DNA from 2 places in the Streptomyces sp. NPDC027672 genome. Region 2 is predicted to be linked to the other one. Evidence: riboswitches for the same ligand, from Rfam matches in the RefSeq annotation. Region 2 holds a riboswitch; the other holds the start of a gene.
The links. Region 2 has a riboswitch for cobalamin ahead of ACZ4SV_RS29160 (cobalamin biosynthesis protein). Riboswitches for the same ligand answer to the same signal wherever they lie in the genome.
Positions count from the first base shown of each region.

Region 1: linked by a shared signal. The riboswitch ahead of ACZ4SV_RS01345 (ribonucleoside-diphosphate reductase subunit alpha) and the one ahead of ACZ4SV_RS29160 (cobalamin biosynthesis protein) in region 2 are both predicted to bind cobalamin.

Region 1 covers NZ_JBVHSO010000001.1:301,304-308,294, reverse strand. The annotation lists gene ACZ4SV_RS01355 (helix-turn-helix domain-containing protein) at 1-686, opposite strand, end outside; gene ACZ4SV_RS01350 (ribonucleotide-diphosphate reductase subunit beta) at 935-1,945, opposite strand; gene ACZ4SV_RS01345 (ribonucleoside-diphosphate reductase subunit alpha) at 1,945-4,314, opposite strand; adenosylcobalamin-variant (AdoCbl-variant) riboswitch at 4,453-4,549, opposite strand; gene mctP (monocarboxylate uptake permease MctP) at 4,832-6,460, opposite strand; gene ACZ4SV_RS01335 (DUF3311 domain-containing protein) at 6,457-6,720, opposite strand; gene ACZ4SV_RS01330 (GntR family transcriptional regulator) at 6,854-6,991, opposite strand, start outside.
Region 2 covers NZ_JBVHSO010000014.1:50,876-57,866, reverse strand. The annotation lists gene cobN (cobaltochelatase subunit CobN) at 1-1,591, opposite strand, end outside; gene ACZ4SV_RS29165 (cobyric acid synthase) at 1,588-3,132, opposite strand; gene ACZ4SV_RS29160 (cobalamin biosynthesis protein) at 3,129-4,073, opposite strand; cobalamin riboswitch at 4,173-4,313, opposite strand; gene ACZ4SV_RS29155 (hypothetical protein) at 4,504-4,731, opposite strand; gene ACZ4SV_RS29150 (inorganic phosphate transporter) at 4,766-6,073, opposite strand; gene ACZ4SV_RS29145 (lysozyme) at 6,217-6,975, opposite strand.

The sequences.
Region 1 (6,991 bases), on a different contig from region 2:
ACCTCCTGGTCGAGATGGGCCTCCATCCAGGCCAGCACCTCGCCGACGGTGTCGCAGGGCGCCTGCGGCAGGGGCCGCTCGATGAACTGCGCCTGCCCGCCGTCGCGGTGCGGCGGCACCACCATCCGGCGGGCGATCTTGTTGGCCACCTCCGGGCCCTGCTCCTTGCGCACGAGGTGCAGACAGGCGTCGATCCCGGCGGCGGTGCCGGCCGAGGTGATGACGGGGTCCTCGTCCACGTAGAGCACGTCCGGCTCGACCGTGAGCCGGGGGTAGCGCCGGGTGAGCTGCTCGGCGTGGTGCCAGTGCACCGCGCACCGCCGCTCGTCCAGCAGTCCCGCCGCGGCCAGCACGAACACCCCGGAGCAGACGCTGAGCACCCGGGTGCCCCGGTCCACCGCCCGCCGCAGCGCCGCCAGCAGCTCCTCCGGAAAGGCGCGCACCGCGTAGGCCTCACCGGCCGGTACGGCGATCAGGTCGGCCTCCTCCAGCCGCTCCAGACCGTGCGGCACGGACATGGTGAACCCGCCCTGGGCGCCCAGGGCGGGTCCCTCCGCCGAGACCACGGCGAAGTCGTACACCGGCAGCCCGTCGTCGCTGCGGTCGATGCCGAACACCTCGCACACGACACCCAGCTCGAAGGGGTGCACACCGTCGAGCAGGACGGCGGCCACGTTCGTCAGCATGCCCCCAGTGTGCCGCAGCGCTGGCAGGAATTCGAGGGTCTACGGCCGTACTGCCACTCCCGGTAAGGAGTGACCGGCGCGACAGTGGTGTCCATGAACGGAAACCAGATCGAAGGCCTCATCGGAATGAGCCTCACCCTTGGCATCCTGGTCCTGCTGATCCTCCCGTCCCTGTTCGGCGCGGTGCGCGACCGGCGCATCGACCGGCAGATCCGGGAGGCACAGGAGGCCCGGGAGGGGAGTCGGGATCAGAAGTCCTCGTCCAGGTCGACGGTGCCCTCCACCGCGACCTGGTACGCCGACGGACGGCGCTCGAAGAAGTTCGTCAGTTCCTGAACGCCTTGCAGCTCCATGAAGGAGAACGGGTTCTCGGAGCCGTAGATCGGCGCGAAGCCGAGGCGGGTGAGGCGCTGGTCGGCGACGCACTCCAGGTACTGGCGCATGGACTCGGTGTTCATACCGGGCAGGCCGTCGCCGCACAGGTCGCGGGCGAACTGCAGCTCGGCGGTGACGGCCTCCCGCAGCATGTCGGTGACCTGCTGCTGGAGCCGGTCGTCGAAGAGGTCCGGCTCCTCCTTGCGGACGGTGTCGACCACGTCGAAGGCGAAGCTCATGTGCATCGTCTCGTCGCGGAAGACCCAGTTGGTGCCGGTGGCCAGGCCGTGCAGGAGACCGCGGCTGCGGAACCAGTAGACGTAGGCGAAGGCGCCGTAGAAGAAGAGCCCCTCGATGCAGGCGGCGAAGCAGATCAGGTTGAGCAGGAAACGGCGGCGCTCGGCCTTGGTCTCCAGCCGGTCGATCTTCTCCACCTCGTCGATCCACCGGAAGCAGAACTCGGCCTTCTCGCGGATGGAGGGGATGTTCTCGACCGCGGCGAAGGCGGCGGCGCGGTCCTCCGGATCGGGCAGGTAGGTGTCCAGGAGGGTCAGGTAGAACTGGACGTGGACGGCTTCCTCGAAGAGCTGCCGGGACAGGTAGAGGCGGGCTTCGGGGGAGTTGATGTGCTTGTAGAGCGTGAGCACGAGGTTGTTGGCGACGATGGAGTCGCCGGTCGCGAAGAAGGCGACGAGCCGGCCGATGAGGTGCTGCTCCTCGGCGGTGAGCCTGGCCAGGTCGGTGACGTCGGAGTGGAGGTCGACTTCCTCGACGGTCCAGGTGTTCTTGATGGCGTCCCGGTAGCGCTCGTAGAAGTCCGGGTAGCGCATCGGGCGCAGCGTCAGCTCGAAGCCGGGGTCGAGCAGGTGGGTGTTACGGGACATTACTGGCAGGCCTCGCAGGACTCGGGGTTTTCCAGGGAGCAGGCGACCGCATCGGTATCCGGGGCGGCCTGCGCGGGGACGGCGGGCTGCGCCTGGGCGGCGCGGGCGATGCGCGTCGCGGGACGCGAGCGCAGGTAGTACGTCGTCTTGAGCCCGGACTTCCAGGCGTACGCGTACATCGAGGAGAGCTTGCCGATGGTCGGCGTCTCCAGGAACAGGTTCAGCGACTGCGCCTGGTCCAGGAACGGGGTGCGGGCGGCGGCCATGTCGATCAGGCCGCGCTGCGGGATCTCCCAGGCCGTGCGGTACAGCGCCCGGACGTCCTCGGGGATCCAGCGGAAGTCCTGCACGGAGCCGTTGGCCTCGCGCAGGGCCTCGCGGGTGCGGGCGTCCCACACGCCCAGTTCCTTCAGGTCCCGCACCAGGTAGGAGTTGACCTGGAGGAACTCACCGGACAGGGTCTCGCGCTTGAACAGGTTGGAGACCTGCGGCTCGATGCACTCGTACACCCCCGCGATGGACGCGATGGTGGCGGTCGGCGCGATCGCCAGGAGCAGCGCGTTGCGCAGGCCGGTCCGCGCGATCCGGGCGCGCAGCGCCTCCCAGCGCTCGGGCCAGGCGAACTCGACCCCGTAGTGGTCGGGGTGCAGGACGCCCCGGGCCGTACGGGTCTTCTCCCAGGCGGGCAGCGGGCCGTTGCGCTCGGCGAGGCCGGCGGACGCCTCGTAGGCCGCGAGCATGATCCGCTCGGCGATCCGGGTGGAGAGCTGCCTGGCCTCCGCGGAGTCGAAGGGCAGCCGTAGCTGGAAGAAGACGTCCTGGAGCCCCATCGCGCCGAGGCCCACCGGCCGCCACCTGGCGTTGGAGCGGCCCGCCTGCTCGGTCGGGTAGAAGTTGATGTCGACCACGCGGTCCAGGAAGGTCACGGCCGTGCGGACGGTGTCGTCCAGCCGCTCCCAGTCGATGTCCCCGTCGCGCACGAAGGCGCCCAGGTTCACCGACCCCAGGTTGCAGACGGCGGTCTCGCCGTCGTCGGTGACCTCCAGGATCTCCGTGCAGAGGTTGGAGGAGTGGACGACGTGGCCGGGCTCGGCGGTCTGGTTGGCGGTGCGGTTGGCGGCGTCCTTGAAGGTCATCCAGCCGTTGCCGGTCTGCGCCAGGGTCCGCATCATCCGGCCGTACAGCTCCCGCGCCGGCAGCGTCTTCCTGGCCAGGCCGGCGGCCTCGGCCCGGCGGTAGGCGGCGTCGAACTCCTCGCCCCACAGATCCACCAGCTCGGGCACGTCGGCCGGGGAGAACAGCGACCAGGACGCGTCGGCGGCGACCCGGCGCATGAACTCGTCCGGCACCCAGTGGGCCAGATTGAGGTTGTGCGTACGGCGGGCGTCCTCACCGGTGTTGTCCCGCAGCTCCAGGAACTCCTCGAGGTCGGAGTGCCAGGTCTCCAGGTAGACCGCCGCAGCGCCCTTGCGCCGGCCGCCCTGGTTCACCGCGGCGACCGAGGCGTCCAGGGTCTTCAGGAACGGCACGATGCCGTTGGAGTGCCCGTTCGTGCCCCGGATCAGCGAACCGCGCGAGCGGACGCGGGAGTAGGACAGCCCGATGCCGCCGGCGTGCTTCGACAGCCGGGCCACCTGGTGGTAGCGGTCGTAGATGGAGTCCAGCTCGTCCAGCGGGGAGTCCAGCAGATAGCAGGACGACATCTGAGGGTGGCGGGTGCCGGAGTTGAACAGGGTGGGGGAGGAGGGCAGGTAGTCCAGGCGGCTCATCAGCCGGTAGAGCGAGGCGACCTCGTCCACGGAGCGGACCGTGTCGTCCTCGGCCAGACCGCTCGCCACCCGCAGCATGAAGTGCTGGGGCGTCTCGATCACCTTGCGGGTGATCGGGTGGCGCAGCAGGTAGCGGCTGTGCAGGGTGCGCAGGCCGAAGTAGCCGAAGCGGTCGTCGGCGCCGTCCGCCACGGCGTCACCGGCCAGCGCGTCCAGCCGCCCGGCGTGCAGCCGGACGAAGTCCGCCGTGCGGTCGGCGATCAGGCCCTCGCGGTGCCCGACCGCGACGGACTCGGTGAAGGACGTCACCCCCTGCGAGGCGGCCTCGTCCCGGATCGCGAGCGTCAGCAGCCGGGCGGCCAGCCGGGAGTAGGCGGGGTCCTCGGCGATCAGGCCTGCGGCGGCCTCCGTCGCCAGCTCGCGCAGCTCCGCCTCGTCGGCCCGCGCGGACCGTCCGCGCAGCGCGGCGGCGGCGACCCGGCCGGGGTCGGCGTCGGGCAGATCGGCGGTCAGCTCGGTCAGGGTCCGCAGCAGAGCGGCACCGGGACCGTCGGTCTCCGGTGCGCTGACCGGAGCCGGGTCGGCTGGCGCGATGGTCACGTGGGGATCTCCCTCGCTCGGCACGGGGCCAGGCGGAGGGCAGGAGACGACCACGAGCACGCACGGCGCGCCGCGTCCCCCGGCCCACTCCACGAGGCCCGGACGTCGGAACACACCCGGGCCGGACGGCCGGGTGGGCTGACGGCAGGCGCTCGGACTCGACTGGCGCGCGGACGCGCCGGCACACCGTTGCGGGACAGTTCCGGATTCGCACCGGATTCCCCTGCGGCGACAGCGAGGACGAGCATACATCTAGTGCCGGGCTGTCCTTGCACCCCCAGATGTTGTGTCGCCGCGCCCGGGGGCCACCCGGACACGGGCGTCGGCGCCCCGCGCCCGCCCGGCCCGGGTGTGTTCCGGCGCCCGGCCCTGGGCCGCGCGGCCGACCGCGGGCGCCCCGGTCCCGGCCGCTCCGCCGAGTCCGCCGCAGGGTACGGCGACGGGCCGCCGGAAGCCTCGCTTCCGGCGGCCCGTCGCGGGTGCTACCCGGTGCCGTCCGCGCCCTTCAGGGCCTGTCTCAGTGACTGGCGCCTGCCGTCGCAGGCGGCAGCTCCACCTGGACACCGGGGTCGCCGGAGTCCGCCGTGTAGTCCTCCGGCCTGGTCTCGTCGATGCCCTCGGGGGCCTTCACGGCCTTCAGGACGACCGTCAGGACCACGGTGACCAGGACGTTCAGCGCGAACGCCGTCATGCCGATGTAGCCGATCTCACCGATGCCGGGGATCTCCTTGGCGTTGCCGCCGAAGTGCTTCTGCGTCGGCGAGGCGATGCCGTACGCGGCGACCGTGCCGTACACCATGCCGACCGCCCAGCCGGCCAGCAGCGCCCAGCGGTGGAACCAGCGGGTGAACAGGCCGCCGACCAGGGCCGGGAACGTCTGCAGGATCCAGATGCCGCCCAGGAGCTGGAAGTTGATGGCGACGGTCTTGTCCATGGTGAGGACGAAGATCAGGGCGCCGACCTTCACCAGCAGCGAGACCAGCTTGGAGACCTTGGTCTCCTGCGCCGGTGTGGCGTCCGGCTTGATGAAGTCCTTGTAGATGTTGCGGGTGAAGAGGTTGGCCGCCGCGATGGACATGATCGCCGCCGGGACCAGCGCGCCGATACCGATCGCCGCGAACGCCACGCCCGTGAACCAGTCCGGGAACATGTCCTCGAACAGCTGCGGGATGGCCAACTGCCCGTTGTCGACCTTCACTCCGGCCGCGATCGCCATGAAGCCCAGCAGGGCCAGCAGGCCGAGCATCAGGGAGTACAGCGGCAGGATCGTGGTGTTGCGGCGGATCACCTCACGGCTCTTGGACGACAGGGTCGCGGTGATCGAGTGCGGGTACATGAACAGCGCGAGCGCGGAGCCGAGGGCCAGCGTGGCATACGTCCACTGGCCCGCCTCGGCCGGCGCGAGCGCCCCGCGCGGTTTGTGGGTGACCGGGTTGACCTGGCTGAACGCGTGCCCGGCCTTGGCGAAGATGTCGTCGAACCCGCCCAGCTTGATGGGGATGTAGATGATCGCCACCGCGATGACGAGGTAGATCAGCCCGTCCTTGACGAACGCGATCAGCGCGGGCGCGCGCAGACCGGAGGAGTACGTGTAGGCCGCCAGCACGCCGAAGGCGATGAGCAGCGGCAGGTCCTTCACGAACCAGTTGGTGTCCTCGCCGCCGCCGACGCCCATCACGTCCAGCACCGCCTGGATGCCGACGAGCTGGAGCGCGATGTACGGCATCGTCGCCAGGATGCCGGTCACCGCCACCGCCAGCGACAGCCCCTTCGAGCCGAACCGGCCGCGCACGAAGTCGGAGGTGGTGACGTATCCGTGGCGGTGCGAGACCGACCACAGGCGGGGCAGGAAGGTGAAGATCAGCGGGTACACCAGGATCGTGTACGGCACCGCGAAGAAGCCGGACGCGCCCGCCGCGTAGATCGCCGCCGGTACGGCGACGAAGGTGTACGCCGTGTACAGGTCGCCGCCGAGCAGGAACCAGGTGATCCAGGTGCCGAAGGACCGTCCGCCCAGGCCCCATTCGTCCAGGGAGTGCTCGTTCTCGGCCCGGCGCCAGCGCGCGGCCAGGAAGCCCAGGACCGTGACGGCCAGGAAGAAGAAGATGAAGACGCCGAGCGCGACGCCGTTGACGCCGTCCTTCACCGTCCGGCACCGCCCCTCGTGGTCGCGCGGGCCTGCTGGTCACGCTGCCAGAGCTTGTACGCCAGCATGGTCAGCGCGGTGGAGATCAGCACCCAGAGCATCTGGTACCAGTAGAAGAACGGCACCCCGATGAACGTGGGGTCCACCTTGGCGTAGGAGCCGACCCACAGCATCGCCACGAAGGGCGCCACGAGACACACGGCGATGATCACCCTGACCGGTGTCACCACCGGTGGTCTCACTTCAGGTGTTTCGGACATCCACGGCTCCGTCCCCTCGCTGATCACCTGTGCAATGAGCAGGCAATCTAGGTGACGGAATCGGGACGGCGGAAGCCCTCGTCCGCATATCGGTATACCGATTCAGCGAACGCATCCGGACGTTATCGTGCCGTTACTCCACCGGCCGCTTCAGCCGGGCCACGAACTTGTACCGGTCCCCGCGGTACACCGACCGCACCCACTCCACCGGCTTGCCCTCGAGGTCCAGCGAGTGACGGGACAGCATCAGCATCGGCAGGCCCACGTCGGT
Region 2 (6,991 bases):
GGACCGCGTCCGGGGCGCACCCGCGCGACAGCCCGAGGCCCTTGCCGGGCAGCCACTCCATCGTGCCGTGCTTGCCCATGTGCACGATCGCGTCCGCGCCGAAGCTGTTCTCCAGCCAGCGGTAGGCGGCCAGATAGTGGTGCGAGGGCGGCATGTCCGGGTCGTGGTAGATCGCGATCGGGTTCTCGCCGAAACCGCGCGGCGGCTGGATCATCACCACGACGTTGCCGAACCGCAGGGACGCCAGCACGATGTCGTCGCCGTCCACGTACAGGCTGCCCGGCGGCTCGCCCCACGCCTCGGTCATCGCCTCGCGCAGCCCCGGGTCCAGCGTCGCGAACCACTCCCGGTAGTCGGCCAGCGGCACCCGCGCGGGCGCCGCCGCCAACTGCTCCTCGGTCAGCCACTCGACGTCGTGCCCGCCGGCCGCGATGAGCCGGTGGATCAGCTCGTCGCCGTTGTCGGGGTAGCCCTCCGCCCCGTACCCGGCGTCCCGCAGCGCGTCCAGCACCCGGACCGCCGACGCGGGCGTGTCCAGACCGACGGCGTTGCCGACCCGGGAGTGCTTCGTCGGGTACGCCGTGAACACCAGCGCGATCTTCTTCTCGGCGTTCGGCTTGTGCCGCAGCCGCGCGTGCCGTACGGCGATCCCGGCCACCCGGGCGGCCCGCTCGGGGTCGGCGGTGTACACCGGGACCTCGTCGGGGCCCTGCTCCTTGAAGGAGAACGGCACGGTGATCAGCCGGCCGTCGAACTCCGGGATCGCCACCTGCATCGCCGCGTCCATGGGGGACAGGGCCGCGTCGGACTCCTCCCACGCCGCCCGCGAGGTGGTGAGGCACAGCCCCTGCAGCACGGGGACGTCCAGGTCGGCGAGCGCCCCGATGTCCCAGGACTCCTCGTCACCGCCGGCCGACGCCTGCGAGGCGTGCGTGCCGCCGGCCGCGAGCACGGTGGCCACCAGCGCGTCGGCCCGCCCCAGCAGCTCGTACAGCGCGGGGTCCGCGTCGCGCAGCGAACCGCAGTACACCGGCAGGGCGTTGGCGCCGTGCGCCTCGACCGCCGCGCACAGGGTGTCCACGAAGGCGGTGTTGCCGCTCAGTTCGTGCGCCCGGTAGAACAGCACGCCCACGGTCGGCCGGCCGTCTCGCACCTCGTACGCGCCGTGCACGCCGAACTCCGGCATGCGGCGCGGCTCCTCGAAGCCCTCGCCGGTCAGCAGCACGGTGTCCGACAGGAACCGGGACAGCTCCAGCAGGTTCTCGGGGCCGCCCTCGACCAGGTACTTCAGCGCCTCGGCGACGACACCGGCCGGCACGGAGGACTCGGCCATCAGCTCGGCGTCCGGCACGGCCTCGCCGCCCAGCAGCACGGTCGGCAGACCGGACGCCTTCAGCGCGGCCAGCCCGTCCTCCCAGGCCCGCTTGCCGCCCAGCAGCCGTACGACGGCGAGGTCCGCGCCCGCGATCAGGCCCGGCAGCTCCTCGGCGACGTCGACCCGGGTCGGGTTGCCGATGCGGTAACCGGCGCCGGAGGCCCGGGCCGCCAGCAGATCCGTGTCGGCGGTCGACAACAACAACACTGTGCTCATGCGGGCGCTCCCGGTGGAATGAAAGGCAGTCCTTGCGGCGCGCCCGACTCGATGAGCCGCCACAGCGCGTCCGTGTCCGCGTGCTGTTCGATCAGGTCGCCGAGCCGGTCGAGCTGCTCCTCGCGCAGCGCGGCGAAGGAGGTGTCCGGCGCGGGCACGAAGCGGCGGCCCGCGGCGGCGGCCACCTCGCGCAGGAACGCCCGCCGGAAACCGTCCGACTCCAGCGAGCCGTGCCAGTGGGTGCCCCAGGTCTGGCCGACCCGGCAGCCGTCCAGGAAGGGTTCGCCGCCGGTGACCGTGGCCACGCCGTGGTGGATCTCGTAGCCGTCGACCCGCTCGCCGAGGGCCGTCCCGCTCGGCCGGGTGAGGGTCTTCTCGCGGGCGAAGCGCACCCGGACGGGCAGCACGCCGAGACCGGGCACGGCGCCGGCCCGCGACTCCACCTCGTCCTCGATGTGCTCGCCGAGGATCTGGAAGCCGCCGCACACCCCGAGGACCGGGCGCCCCTCGGCCGCCCGGCGGACCAGGGCGTCGGCGAGGCCGCGTTCGCGCAGCCACGCCAGGGCCCGCACGGTGCCGCGGGTGCCCGGGACCACCACCAGGTCGGCGTCCGCCAGCTCCTCCGGGCGGTCCACGAACCGCACCACGACACCCGGTTCGGCGGCCAGCGCGTCCACGTCGGTGAAGTTGGACATCAGCGGGATCGCGCACACCGCGACCCGCAGGACGTCCGCGCCGACCGGGGGAGTCACCGCGGACTCGCGCACCGTGCCGCGCAGCGAGACCCTCCCCCACGCTCGGCTGCGCTCGCGCGGGGGGACCCCCATCCCGTCCTCCTCGTCGATGCCGAGCCCGTGCCGGAACGGCAGCACGCCGTACGTCCGCCGCCCGGTGAGGCCGCGCAGCATCTCCAGGCCCGGTTCCAGCAGGGAGACGTCACCGCGGAACTTGTTCACCAGGAACCCGGCGACCAGTTCCTGGTCCTCGGGCGAGAGCAGGGCGACCGTGCCGAAGAACGAGGCGAAGACGCCGCCGCGGTCGATGTCGCCGACGACGAGCACCGGCAGCCGCGCGCCCCGCGCGATACCCATGTTGACGATGTCGGTCCGCCGCAGGTTGATCTCGGCCGGACTGCCCGCGCCCTCGCAGATCACCGCGTCATACGTGCCCCGCAACTCGGCCAGGCAGTCCAGCACCGTGCCCAGCAGCCGCTGCTGGCGCCCGCCGTGGTAGCCGCGCGCGCTCAGCTCGCCCACCGGCTTGCCGAGCAGCACGACCTGGCTGCTCTGCTCGCCGCCGGGCTTGAGCAGCACCGGGTTCATCAGCGCGGTCGGCTCGATCCGGCACGCCTGGGCCTGCATGGCCTGCGCCCGGCCGATCTCCGCGCCCTGGCGCGTCACGAACGAGTTCAGGGACATGTTCTGCGCCTTGAACGGCGCCACCTTCACGCCCTGGCGCACCAGCCAGCGGCAGATACCGGCCGTCACGACGCTCTTGCCGGCGTCGGAGGTGGTGCCGGCCACGAGGAGACCACCGTTCACTTCCCACGTCCCTTCAGGAGTGCGCGCGCGGCGGCCGTGGCGCCCAGGGCGAGCAGGCCGACGCGGCGGGAGAGCCGTACGGCCCGGTCGATGTCGGTGACCCGGACCGGCCGTCCGGCACCGCCGTTGAGCACGGGCCGGTGCTCGACCCGGCCGCCGTAGGACAGCGTGCCGCCCAGCCGGACACCGAGGGCGCCGGCGAAGGAGGCCTCCACGGGACCGGCGTTGGGGCTGGGGTGCCGGCGCGCGTCGGCCCGCCAGGCGCGCAGGGCGCCCCGCGGGTCCGGTCCGGCCACGGCGGCGAGCACGGCGGTCAGCCGGGCCCCGGGCCAGCCGGCGACGTCGTCGAGGCGGGCGGAGGCCCAGCCGTAGCGCCGGTGGCGGGGCGACTTGTGACCCACCATCGCGTCCAGGGTGTTGACCGCACGGAACCCGAGCAGCCCCGGGACCCCGGCCACCGCTCCCCACACCAGCGCGCCGACCACGGCGTCGGAGGTGTTCTCGGCGACCGACTCGACCACGGCCCGGGCGATGCCGTCGGCGTCCAGCGCCTGCGGGTCCCGGCCGCACAGGTGGGGCAGCCGGGCGCGGGCGGCCTCGAGGTCGCCCGCCTCCAGGGCGCGGCCGACGGCACGGGCCTCCCGGGCGAGCGAGGTGCCGCCCACCACGGCCCAGGTGGCGGCGGCGGTCAGCGCGACGGAGGCGGCGGGACAGGGGCGTACGGCACGGACGGCCAGCGCGCCCAGAGCGACGGCGCCACCGGCGCACACGACGGTGTGCACGGCGCCCCAGCCGCGGTGGTCGTGCCACAAGGCGCCTTCCACGGCCGTGGCCGCCCGGCCGAACGCGGCGACCGGATGCCCGCGGCGCGGATCGCCGAGGAGCAGATCACCGAGGAGGCCGGCGGCGGCACCGTACGCATATGTGCGATCGGCACCCATCGGCTCAGCCGGCCGTGGGCGCGGGAGCGGTCCTGGTACGGGTCCTCGGGCAGCCGAGCATGGCGATTCATGTCCTCACTCAGGGTGTCCACGCCCTGGTTCGACGAAATCGGCGGTGAGAGTTCCTGGCTCCCGGGGGTTCTTCCCCGGTGACAGTGGCGGGACCGCGCCGGATTCGCACCGGCTTCCTCTCCTGCCGCCGTAGATGGCCTGGGCAGTCCACCACGCGCCCGGAACGGCCGTCAACTCGCCTTTGACCTGGGATGCCCGACTGTGCTGAGGCCCACATCGCCGGGGTGCCGGACGGCTGCGGGCGCCCTGCCGCACGGGCCCCGCGAGCACGCGTACGCCCCGCCGGTTCAGCGGGGCGTACGGGAAGAACGGGGCGAACGGGGGCGCTGGGCGCGGACCGGGGACCGGGGACCGGCGGTCAGCCCTTGGCCGTGATCAGGTGGATGCCGTAGGCCACCGCCGCCGCGCAGGCCGCGAAGCAGACGTAGGCGCCGGTGACGGCGAAGGCGGCGGAACCGCCCTGGGCCGCGGCCCGCTCGCGGCGGGACAGGCCGTTGATGCCGAGGGTGAACAGCGCCACCACGCCCACCGTGAACGCGACGCTGACGCCGAAGACGGAGCCGAGGGCCGCCCAGTCGATTGTCATGGGGATGCTTCCTTCAGTAACCGGGTGCTCGGGGTCAGACCGTGGCGGCCGGCGGGACGGCCGGGGCCGGCTCGGCTGCCGGGGCGGGGATCGTGGCCGTCAGACCGGCGGGCGTCAGGTCCGTGGTGACCCTGGCCGTCAGGCTCCCGGCGGCCTGGGCCGGCACGTGGGCGGTGACCGTGCCGGCGGGCGGCGGGGTCACCGCGGCGATGGCGGTGGTGACCACACCGGCCGGCTCCTCGGTCCCGGCGACCACGTTGGTGTGGTCGACGACCTCGCGGCGGGAGATCTTCCAGATCGCGGCGCTCGCGGCGACCAGGAAGACGGCGACGGCGGCGGTGCCCCCGTCACCCAGGCCGGTGACGGCCTCGGCGCCCGCGCCGACCAGCGCGGCGGCCGGCAGGGTGAGCACCCAGGCGACGGCCATGCGGGTCGCGGTGGACCAGCGGACCACGCCGCCCTTGCGGCCGAGCCCCGCGCCCATCACCGAGCCGGAGACGACATGGGTGGTGGAGAGGGAGAAGCCGAGGTGGGAGGAGGCCAGGATGGCGGTCGCGGCGCTGGTCTGCGCGGCGAAGCCCTGGCGCGGCTCCAGGTCGGTCAGACCGGTGCCCATGGTGCGGATGATCCGCCAGCCGCCGATGTAGGTGCCGAGCGCGATGGCCATACCCGCGGAGAGGATCACCCAGGTGGGAGGGTTGGAACCGGGGCTGATGGCGCCGCCCGCGATCAGGGCGAGGGTGATGATGCCCATCGTCTTCTGGGCGTCGTTGGTGCCGTGGGCGAGGGAGACCAGGCCGGCGGAGGCGATCTGGCCGGCGCGGTAGCCCTTGCGGGTGGCCTGGTCGTCGGCGCCGCCGCCGATGCCGTAGGAGAGGCGGGTGGCCAGCAGCGAGGCGAGGCCCGCCACGACCGGCGCGGCGACGGCCGGCAGCAGCACCTTGGTGACCAGCACCTCGCCGTGGACGGCGCCGAAGCCGGCGGAGGCGACGGTGGCGCCCACCAGGCCGCCCATCAGGGCGTGCGAGGAGCTGGAGGGCAGGCCCACCAGCCAGGTCAGCAGGTTCCAGAGGATCGCGCCCACCAGGGCGGCGAAGATGACCTCGGGACGGATGCCGCTCTCGTCGACGAGACCCTTGGAGATCGTGTTCGCGACCTCCACGGAGAGGAAGGCGCCCACAAGATTGAGGCCGGCGGACATGGCCACCGCGATCTTGGGCTTCAGGGCGCCTGTGCTGATGGTGGTGGCCATCGCGTTGGCGGTGTCGTGGAAACCGTTCGTGAAATCGAACGCGAGAGCGGTTACCACCACAATCGCGAGGATCAGCGAGAAGCTTTCCATTTACCCAGGCAATCGTTCGAGGTCGTTGGCTGGTCGAACGTAGGCAAGCTGGGTGAACGGAAGATGAACTGGGACGGGCGCATGCGTGTCCGAAACACGTGCCCCGGGTTCCGCTTCGCGCCGTCGGGCCGGGCGCCCCTTGGCTACCGGTCCCGGGCGAAGATCCGCAGCCGGTCCAGGGTCCCGTTGAAGAGATTCTGGTCACCCGGCAGCGTGCCCGCCGCGCCGTACTGCCAGAACGTCCAGTACTGCCAGCCGCCGGGCAGCGTGCCCGGCCGGGAGGTGCCGTGCCGGGCGATCCACAGCGGGTGGTTCTTGGAGAAGGCACGGCTGTTGCCGGTGCACAGCTTCCACCACTGCGTCGTCGTGTAGATCACCGGGCGCCGGCCCGTCCGCCGCCTGACCTCGTCGCTGAACGCGCGGATCCAGCGGACCATCTGCGCCTTGCCCAGCCCGTAGCACCGGCGCGTCGCGCTGTACGGGTTGTACTCGATGTCGAGCGCCGGCGGCAGCGTCCAGCCGTCCGCCCGCCAGCCGCCGCCGTGCTCCACGAAGTACGCCGCCTGCCGGGTGCCCGAGGACCGGTCCGGCAGGGCGAAGTGGTACGCGCCCCGCAGCAGCCCGGCGTCACGGGCGCCGGTGTACTGCCCGGAGAAGTAGGGATTGCGGTAGGTCGTGGACTCGGTCGCCTTGACGTAGACGAACCGCGCGCCCTTGGAGCGGGCGGCCGGCCAGTTCACGCGCTTCTGGTGCGAGGAGACGTCATGGCCCCTGGGCCCCTTCGGCAGCTTGGCCGCCGGGGACTGCGCCCGCAGCGACCCGGTCCGCTCCGCGGGCCCGGCCGGCCCCGGGAACCCGGCCGCCGGCCGGGCGCCCGCCGTCACCGTGGCCCCGGCGGTCACCCCGGCCGCGGGGGCC